DNA from 3 places in the Paenibacillus sp. J2R1T-4 genome. Region 3 is predicted to be linked to each of the others. Evidence: predicted binding sites of a transcription regulator. Region 3 holds the regulator's gene; each other region holds the start of a gene.
What was found. The regulator Rex, encoded in region 3, represses fermentation and respiration genes when NADH is low (regulators of the CRP and FNR family bind a similar motif). The targets are predictions, from matches to a motif close to TTGTGAAATATTTCACAA.

Region 1 (3,287 bases), on a different contig from region 3:
AGGCTGCCCGCAATCAACCAGGTCAGATTGCGAATTTGTTGAGATTTCACAGTTAGATTCTCGCTTGGTGTCAAGATGATAAAGGACCAGTCGTTGAAAGTTGAACGATGGGAGGAGAGATGGAACGATTGCTCCTCCATTGTGAATATGTCGGTAATCGGCGCCTTTGTTGTTTGCAGCTTGGTGGATAACGTTCTAGGCAAAGGGGTGCCAATCTCTGATTCGTTCTGGCTGAGTACGATTCGTCCTTCTTCATTGACAGCAAGCACTCTGCTGTTGTTACCCAAGTTCACAGTTCGCAATAAAGCATATAGGCTGGACATATCTACTTCCATAACAAGGGTTCCATCTGTGCCTGAAAGACCAATGGGGCGTACGATAAGCAAGTTCTTCTGGCCCGGATAAGTATTGGACGAGATAATACGCGCACCTGTTGTTAGGGCAGGCTGGGATTGCAGCAAGCCATTATAAGGGAAATCATAGTTTTTGATCATACCCAGTCTATTGGAGTATACATAATCAAATTGCTTATACACGAGATAGACCTGGAAAAGCACATCCGAGTAACTTCTATATTTGCTTATCGTTTCTAACATTTCTAAAGTAGCTTCGAGCGCATTCAATTCATCCATCGTAATGCCGAGCCGAACGGATTTCTGAATGGTTACATCCCCGGCAATCTGGATCGATAAGTACTCCATCTTTTTGAGAACACTATCAACCTGATCCGATAATTGGCGGAGCGTAATATCATGCTTGGCGTTCACTTCGGATTGAATGCTCCTTGAAGCGAGAATGGATGACACAGATCCAAGCAATAGGACAGGAATAAGACTGAATAATAGAGAGAAGAGCATTAACTTCTTTTTAAAAGAAAGTCGTTCCCAATTAGATTGATGTTTATGTGACAATTTCATCATGTTCCTTTCGTTAGGGGATGGCCCAGCGCTGAAACATGCTTTTTACGAAATGATTCTTGATAGCGCTTTCTTTTTATAAAAAGATTTCTGTGCATTTATTATAACAGACCTTTACTTGTTAAGTCACCCTGAGCGAAAGAGTGGGCCAATAAATTCCAGTGAACATAAAAGGATAAGGCAAATTTGTGAAAATAATTACTCTGACGTTCCATAAAACCTCCCTATGTGATAAATATCACAGCTCATGCAATGGCAGGATGATAGTCTAGGGTCAAGGAAAAACAGCAGTTTGAAATAAAGGGAGGAGATCCTATTGGCACGACACGATGAGAAAAATCAGGCATCTACAAACCGAAATCTCAGAGGGACGTTAGTTTCTGTTTTGATAGTAGGCGCTGTAATTGTGGTGATCTGGCTAGGAGTATTTGCACTTTTGCAAGAACGGTATTAATCAATCCGACTGCTTCTCGTTATTGCAATTATTTACTTAAGGGGGAATTACAATGCATTTTCACAAGTACGAAAAAATATGGTTAACATTCGGAATGTCTGCGCTCGTCGTGTTTCTTACCGTGCTGGGTATCGGGGCTTTTGCTCAGGGATCGGCTCCTCCTGGACACCATCATACACAGGTTGATCCAGAGAAGGTAGAGCAAATAGCACCGTTCAACAAACCGGGTCTTACGAAAATTGGCGAAAAAGAGTACGAAGCCATAATGGTAGGTAAAGTGTTCTCTTACTTACCTGCGAAAATGACCGTCCCTGCAGGGTCCACTGTCCATTTCTCCATTACTAGTCCGGATGTGGTGCATGGGTTTCAGATCGTCGGAACGAACGTCAATGCAATGGTTGTTCCAGGTGAGGTGAACCACATCACACATAAATTTACGAAACCAGGCACTTATCTGGTGCTATGCAACGAATATTGCGGTACGGGTCATGAGTTCATGGCGACGACCATCACGGTGGTATAGATCAGTACAACATTTTATGTAAATCCCGATAGGGCATATTGCGAAAGGCGGGTTGGCCATGAAACACAATGAAGCTGGAGCCTCCAAAATTAGAATAGACCGGAAGGATTCTATCCTCTCCATTACGCACATTTTGTTTGCGTTTGGAGCTCTTCTAGTGGGCGGAATCGCAGGGCTGCTGCAAGGAATGGTGAAGGGCGGTAATTTTCAGCTTCCGGCGGGAATCGGTTATTACCAGCTCTTGACAGCACACGGCGTATTAATGGCGCTGGTGTTCACAACGTTTTTTATCATAGGATTTCTATATGCGGGTGCTGCTTACACGACCGGGGGAGCGATGCGTCCAGGTGTGCGTAAGGCAAGCTGGTGGGGTTTCATCCTTATGGCAGCAGGCACAGCCATTACGGTTGTAATGATTTTACTGAACGAAGCGACTGTGCTGTACACATTCTATGCGCCTTTGAAAGCTTCTCCATTCTTTTATATCGGACTAACGCTAGTTATTGTCGGAAGCTGGGTTAGTGGGGTTGCTTTATTCGTTCAATATGGAAAATGGAGAAAGAATAATCCAGGTAAGTCTTCCCCTCTGTTCTTATTCATGGCTGTTGTCACAATGACGATGTGGCTAATTGCAACCCTTGGCGTCGCTGCGGAAGTATTGCTCCTGTTGTTGCCTTGGTCGATGGGCTGGGTTCCTACAATTAATGTAATGTTAACCCGTTCGTTGTTCTGGTATTTCGGACATCCCTTGGTATACTTCTGGCTGCTGCCTACCTATATATGCTGGTATGTGATCATTCCGAAGCTGATCGGCGGTAAAGTATTCAGTGACTCTTTGGCGAGATTATCCTTCATTCTGCTGCTGCTGTTCTCGATCCCGGTAGGCTTCCATCATCAATTAACCGAGCCGGGAATATCACCAGTATGGAAATTCGTTCAAGTTGTCCTGACCTTCATGGTCGTAATCCCTTCGCTTATGACTGCATTCTCGTTGTTCGCGATGCTGGAATTAAGCGGGCGAGCCAAAGGCGCGAAAGGCTTGTTCGGCTGGTTCCGCAAGCTTCCTTGGAAGGATGTGCGATTCTTCGCACCCTTCATGGGCATGGTGATCTTCATCCCGGCGGGAGCAGGGGGGATAGTCAATGCGAGCAACCAAATGAATCAAGTCGTGCATAACACTTTATGGGTAACGGGTCATTTCCATCTGACAGTAGCTACAAGCGTAGCACTAACCTTCTTCGGTATTATATATTGGTTGGTTCCCCTGCTCAGCGGGAGAAAGCTGACGCCGGTCATGAACAAATTGGGAATCGTGCAAACTTGGATCTGGGTAATCGGGATGTTCCTGATGTCTGGAGCGATGCACACAGTGGGATTGCTTGGCGCCCCGCGT
Region 2 (3,287 bases), on a different contig from region 3:
TACTTACACCCAGCACATAACCGTCTGTCTTGGATATTTCCAACTGTGTATAAGAGCGTTCGGGTCCCAGTACTCTGACATTCGGAATGCTGCCTTTTGGTCCGGTGACAATTACCGTTTCTTCACAGGCGTATTGTCCTGGCTGCCGAAGTGATTTCAATTTCTCCAACCTATACCCTTTGCCAAACAGCACATCAGCATGCTCGCGTGTTAAATGAATATGACGACTAGAAACGCCTACAATTACTTCCATTCCAATATGCCTCCTAATCCAATATCGTATTTCTTTATTATGCCACATCTTTCAGTCAATAACTGAATTCATAGAGTGCTTACTATATATGAAGCCCCCGAGACAACAACAAGAGGCTGCCGCGAGACAGCCTCCGTGATCTACTGGTATTAATGTACGGGTGTCAGGTCTTTTTTCTTGCCCTTGATCTTAGGTTTACGGTTATCGAACAGGTGATGCATGTAAGGGAGCAGATAGTGGTCGACACCGAATTTCCCGGCATTAGCTCCAGCGGCCAAGATAACGCCGCCGATCAGTATCATCCACGGGTTCGTGCTGACAGTGCCAGCGAACAGAAACATGAAGTTCATGAGTAATCCGAAAAAGGCGGCTGCGGTGGTCAAGCACCCAAGCAGAAGGCCCAAACCGATGAAAAACTCACCCCATGGTATCATAACGTTGATTATATTGAGGTTTGGAAGTGCGAAACCTTTCAAGAAAGCAGTAAAGGTAGGATAGATGAGCTCGTTCGTTGCTTTGTCAATCACTGGCTTGGCAATGGCATTGTTTAGAAAGCCGCCTGCATTGAAGCCCCCAGTAATTTTATGCCATCCAGCCGTCAACCAGGTGTAACCCAGATACAATCGAGTGATCAACAGTAGAGCCGCTGCGAATTTGTTTCCTCTTAGCCAAGTGCTAATCATGGCTACCAACTCCTTATACGTTTTGTTCTTTCTGACTTTAGTTTAGCTGTATTCCCGGCTTGCCGAAGTGATAAAAGTCACATGATAGAATATATTTTCACTGCCCATTAGTCAGGTTCTCCAGATGACAATAGTTCCGCCATGATCCGTTCCTTAGAGGGAAATACGGTTTGCTCCTCGATTCGAAAATGCTCCGATACGATCATTAAGACTTGCTTGAGGCAGGAAAGAGCATCCTCGGCCGCTCCCCTATCAAGGTAATCCGCGGCTGAGCTTGCTTGTTCCAGAAACATCTCATAAAAATGCTTCGCTAGAAGATGATCCTTCTCTAATGCGCTAACTGGACCGATTTTTCCGCATGTATACAGCTTGGCAGCCGGAAATATAGACCGTTCTTCTTCTTCCAGATAACGATCTAGCTCCTTCATCAGGACTAGGGATTCTTTCTTTAGACCCCGAAGGGCATCCGACCAGTCATCAGATTGGAAATCAATCGGATTATTTTTCAATTTTGTGTCAAATCCATGTACCTTCTCCTTCCATTTATTATGGTCTTCTATCCAAAGCTCGTATTTGTTCATAAACACTTCTTCCACATTTCGCATATTCTCCGCCTCCAATTCTATAGTACCCCCTAGTATTCTGAGTATAATTCCAAATGCGTCCGATTGATGTGATGTAATTCACAACAGCTTAGATTTGTGCACAGTGATAAAAGTCACAGCGGTTTCCCATGCCAAAATGGTTTAATGAGCTAAGGAAATTACGATACGGAGGAGACAATACTATGGACCGAGCATTCGCTTCGAAATTCGCCAAGCTGTATTTTCTTACGGTGGTGGCCCTGATCTGTTTAATGTATATCGGATCAAGGCTTTTCACCCACATCGATTTGGCTTTATATGGGTACATGGTCGGTACGATCGTGTTTATAGGCGGGTTTTTCTATCGGTTTATTGCTTGGGGGGAGCGGCCTCCGACAAAGATCATAATGAAAAAAGGGCTGAAGCTGTTATTTAGAAGAAGCACACCGAAAACATCAGTAGAGCATTTGGCTACTTATCGCTTTATCTGGAATCGCGGCTTATATCGATGGACTCAGCACGTGCTTCTTGGCTGGGGCTGCATTTTATCAGCGTTCGTAACTTTTCCTCTAGTATTCGGTTGGATGTACTTCACTATGGCAGATAACGGCACTTATACCGTTGTTGGTTTTGGAATTGACATCATGAAGGTGAAGGCCGATGGATGGATCGCGTTTCTCTTCTATAATGCATTGAATATAACGGCGTTTATGGTCATTGCAGGCGTATGTATGGCGTTATACCGTCGTCTCAAAAGCATGCAAGCCAGGGCGGAGCAAAACTTTGTGTACGACTTTCTCCCTTTATATTTGCTTCTGTTTATCAGCATAACCGGATTAATGTTGACTGGAAGCAATATATTCCTTCATGGATGGGGGCACCCAGTAATCACCGTCATTCATCAGTGGTCTGTCATTCTTACGCTTATATACTTGCCTTTTGGTAAGCTGGCGCATATCCCGTTCCGTCCAATGAGTGTGCTGGCGAAAAATTACCGGGAGCACTATGGCGGGCAGCAAATGAAATTATGTAAAGTTTGTGCGGATGAATTCGTCTCAACAGAGCAATCCAAGGATGTTATTGAGGTTTTGAAGCAAAATGAGATTCATTTCAAAATGGACGAAGGCTTTCATTTGGCTGAGCTGTGCCTGCCTTGCCGTCGTAAGTACCGCATGTCCCGATTTACGGGAATCCCTACACACGCAATCAAGGTCAAGGAGGCCAATCAGAATGCTAAAGGATAAATTTTATAAAGATGTACCCAATAAACATCACCCAAAGGAAAAATTGGTTCATACACACTGCTCTTATTGCGGGATGCAGTGCGGCATGAATTTGCGAGTGGACACGGACAAGAACACGATTATTGGGGTGGAGCCAAGATATGATTGGCCGGTTACGCTCGGTAAAATGTGTCCAAAAGGAGTCACAGCTTACCAACAAACGAACCATGAGGATCGCTTGTTGCGTCCGTTGATCCGGGACGATGCCTCCAAGAAAGGTACGAAGGAAGGGTTCAGAGAGGCTACTTGGGATGAGGCTTACGAGCTTATTGTACGTAAATTCAAAGAACTTCAGTCCACATATGGCAAAGATACACTCTCAGTCTACAGCGGCGTTTCCATGACGAATGAAAAATGTTATCTGACAGGTAAATTTGCCCGTGTCGGTCTACAGACCAGATATATCGATTATAACGGAAGGTTCTGTATGTCCAGCGCTGCCGCTGGATTTCTCCGTAGCTTTGGAGTGGACCGCGGTTCAACA
Region 3 (3,287 bases):
TTGAATGTGGCGGGAGCAATTGTGTCTTCTGAAGTTGCCAAAACTGTAGGAGGAAAGATTGCAAACCCGGCTAATATCGAGAATGGTATGCTGGTTGTTGTTGCTGCTCTAATATCAGCAATCACCTGGAATTTGTTGACCTGGTATTACGGGATCCCGTCCTCCTCTTCCCATACTTTGATCGGTTCATTGGCTGGGGCGGTTATTGCTGGTGCAGGATTTGATGCCTTAAACTGGGATGGCTTCGGCTCCATTATTATTATTCTGATCATGTCTCCGATTATCGCTTTTGGTGTTGGTTACTTGATCATGACGATCGTCAAATATTCGATTCTGCTCTTCGGTAACCGGTCGAGATCGAAGCTGAACAGAGGATTCAAAACGTTCCAGATCTTTTCGGCAGGATTGCTTTCTTTTTCCCACGGCGGAAATGATGCTCAAAAAGCAATGGGAATTATCGTATTTGCCCTTGTAGCCGGTGGGTTCCAGGATACTCTGGACGTTCCGTTATGGGTCAAACTCTCCGCTGCTACGGCAATGGGGTTAGGGACCTCCGTTGGAGGCTGGCGTATTATCAAAACGGTTAGTAAAAAGATTATGAAGATTGAGCCGTCTAACGGCTTCGCCTCAGATCTGGCATCATCCATCGTTATCCAGACTTCAACAGCAATGGGACAACCTTTGTCCACTACGCATGTTATTACCTCTTCTATAATCGGGACAGGAAGTGTGATCCGATTCAAGGACGTGAAGTGGGGGACGGTCACAAGGATGATAATGACCTGGATTATTACCATTCCGATCAGCATGATCCTTGCATTTATCATTTACGAGGTGTTGTTCAAAATCTTCTAAAAAAAACCGTCCACTGTAGGACGGTTTTTTCATTATAATTATTCAATTTGTCCCTTGGACTCTAAATAATAAGCAAGACTTTGAAGCTCCGTAGTAAAGTCAGCATGGTGCACACGGACGGCCTCTGGTACTTTGATAATCACAGGTGCAAAGTTCAGTATAGCTTCAATTCCGGTTTCCACCAGCTGATTGGCGACGATTTGAGCTTCCAGTGCAGGTACCGTAATAATCCCAATCCTGACCTTATATTGCTCAACAATAGCCTTCAAATCGTGTATGGGGGAAACCTTGAGATTATTGATCTTCTCCCCTATTCGAACGGGAGAAGCATCAAATATGGCTACAATCTTCATATTATCCTGCAAGTAAGCATTGTAGTTGCACAATGCCCTCCCCAAATTGCCAGCCCCGATCAGAACAACAGGTATGACCTGATCGAGCTTTAAAATTTGACGTATTTTTTCAATCAGGTAAGGTACATCATACCCGATCCCCTTTTTGCCGAATTCCCCGAAGTAAGCCAGATCTTTACGAATCTGCGCTGGATTGGCATTCAGCTTATGTCCAAGGTCTTGCGATGAGACCGTTAAGATGTTGCTTTTGTTCATCTCGTTAAGAAAACGCAGATAAACAGGTAGTCTTCTTACTACAGCTTCAGAAATCTTAGGCGTTTTCACTCGCATTATCTCCCATCCAGCTATGAATTCTCGGAACGAGCTGGTTTAAGCTTAGATGCTCAATCTTAGGTCCCGGTAACGAATACAAGAAATGTCTCCCGTAAGTGGTCTCCAACACACGCGTGTCGTAGAGAATAACGACTCCACGATCCGTAGAACGCCGCACAAGCCGTCCAAAGCCTTGCTTGAATCTAATGACAGCTTGAGGTACAGAAAGGGCTGTAAAAGGATTCTGTCGCAGTTTCTTGAGGTGGTCACTCTTGGCTTCTGCCATCGGATGATTCGGCGGTTGGAAAGGAAGCCTTACGATAGCTAGACAGCTAAGCGCATCTCCGGGAATATCTACCCCTTCCCAAAAGCTGCTTGTGCCTAATAATACACAGAAAGAGTGATCTTGGAACAGTCTCGTAAGCTTGGTTCGATTGCTGCTGTCGATCCCTTGACCTAATACATGAATTCCTTCCGCTCTAAGCTGTTCCTTGATCTCTTGATGCACCAATTTAAGCATGCGGTAAGAGGTGAACAAGACCAGCATCCTTCCCTTCATCTCAACAGCTACATCAATTAGGGAACCCGATAAAGCACTTATGAATGCTGCTTCACCCGAGTTTCCTTTGATACTTGGGAAATCGCGGGGAATTAATAGCAAAGCCTGCTTCCGATAATCGAATGCTGATGGCAGTAATACGGTTTTGAGCTTTGGAGTGTCCTGAAAAGTATCAAGGCCTAGCTGATTGCTGCTGTAATGAAATGATTTATTCACGGATAGTGTTGCAGAAGTTAGAACAACACTGTCTTTCACATCGAAAAAATATCCCTTCAACAAATCACTCACATCGAATGGCGCCACCATCAGTTGGATCGATTTACTCCGGAAATATGGGGTAGCTTCCATCCAATACACATAATTCTCATTATCCATCTTCATGAAGAAACGTAGGGAATCTCGGCAGCGCGTGAGCTGTTTGACCGTTCCTGACAAATCCGTTAGCAGACTGCTTGTCGCATATTCCTCTGATTTGTCTTTCATCTCAGAAGAGATTCGATCCAATTTCTTCGTGATATCGGTTAGCTCGAGATAGATGTTCTCTTCCATGGTCACTAACGATTTCCATTGGCTTGGCAGCTGATCCGGCTTCATTCGCCGAACGAATTGCCCTCCTTCACCAGCCAGAGGATCTACCTGCTCAGCGGTTAATTGAAATAACAGTTCCGTGAGCTGATCCCATTCTTCTTTCACGCGAATGATTTTGGGATACAGACTGTCTAATCCGCTTAACCAATCGGCTGATGCCCCCTCAGGCTCTTGCTGAAGTCTCGCTAATAATGTTGGAAGCTGACCGCTTCTAGAGTCTTTGTAAAGTCTTAGTATAGCGTTATGGAGTGCATTGTAGCTCAGCTCAGATCCAAGCAGCTTGGAAGCCACTTCCTCAAAATGATGAGCCTCGTCCACTACAAGGTGCTTGTAGCTTGGTAATAACCGATTCTCAGCCTGGATGTCCGTGAACAATAAGGAATGATTCGTAATGACAAGATCTGCAATAGAAGCCTCATGGCGCGCTCTATGAAAGAAACATTTCTTAAACCAAGGGCAAGCCCTGTTCAGACACGAGTCAGTATCGCTTGAAACCGTATTCCAGAATTCGTTCCCGCGATTACCGAAATAAATCTCTTCCTCGTCGCCATGTTTCGTTTCGGTCAGCCAGACGATCATTTGCGCCGCTGTAAGACGATCGTCTCGATCGTTAGCATAAT

Region 1: AC58QD_RS22375 (cytochrome c oxidase subunit II) is a predicted target of Rex. The motif match lies at 1,144-1,161, and genes of this name have one in related genera.
Region 2: AC58QD_RS29740 (hemerythrin domain-containing protein) is a predicted target of Rex. The motif match lies at 1,608-1,625, and genes of this name have one in related genera.

What each region holds. Positions count from the first base shown of each region.
Region 1 covers NZ_JCAUBA010000015.1:504-3,790, reverse strand. The annotation lists gene AC58QD_RS22380 (helix-turn-helix domain-containing protein) at 1-767, opposite strand, end outside; gene AC58QD_RS22375 (cytochrome c oxidase subunit II) at 1,424-1,894, shown strand; gene AC58QD_RS22370 (b(o/a)3-type cytochrome-c oxidase subunit 1) at 1,953-3,287, shown strand, end outside.
Region 2 covers NZ_JCAUBA010000028.1:16,357-19,643, forward strand. The annotation lists gene AC58QD_RS29730 (acetate/propionate family kinase) at 1-253, opposite strand, end outside; gene AC58QD_RS29735 (DoxX family membrane protein) at 403-936, opposite strand; gene AC58QD_RS29740 (hemerythrin domain-containing protein) at 1,044-1,541, opposite strand; gene AC58QD_RS29745 (hypothetical protein) at 1,724-2,764, shown strand; gene AC58QD_RS29750 (molybdopterin oxidoreductase family protein) at 2,751-3,287, shown strand, end outside.
Region 3 covers NZ_JCAUBA010000002.1:140,776-144,062, reverse strand. The annotation lists gene AC58QD_RS04280 (inorganic phosphate transporter) at 1-855, shown strand, start outside; gene AC58QD_RS04275 (redox-sensing transcriptional repressor Rex) at 894-1,532, opposite strand; gene dinG (ATP-dependent DNA helicase DinG) at 1,519-3,287, opposite strand, start outside.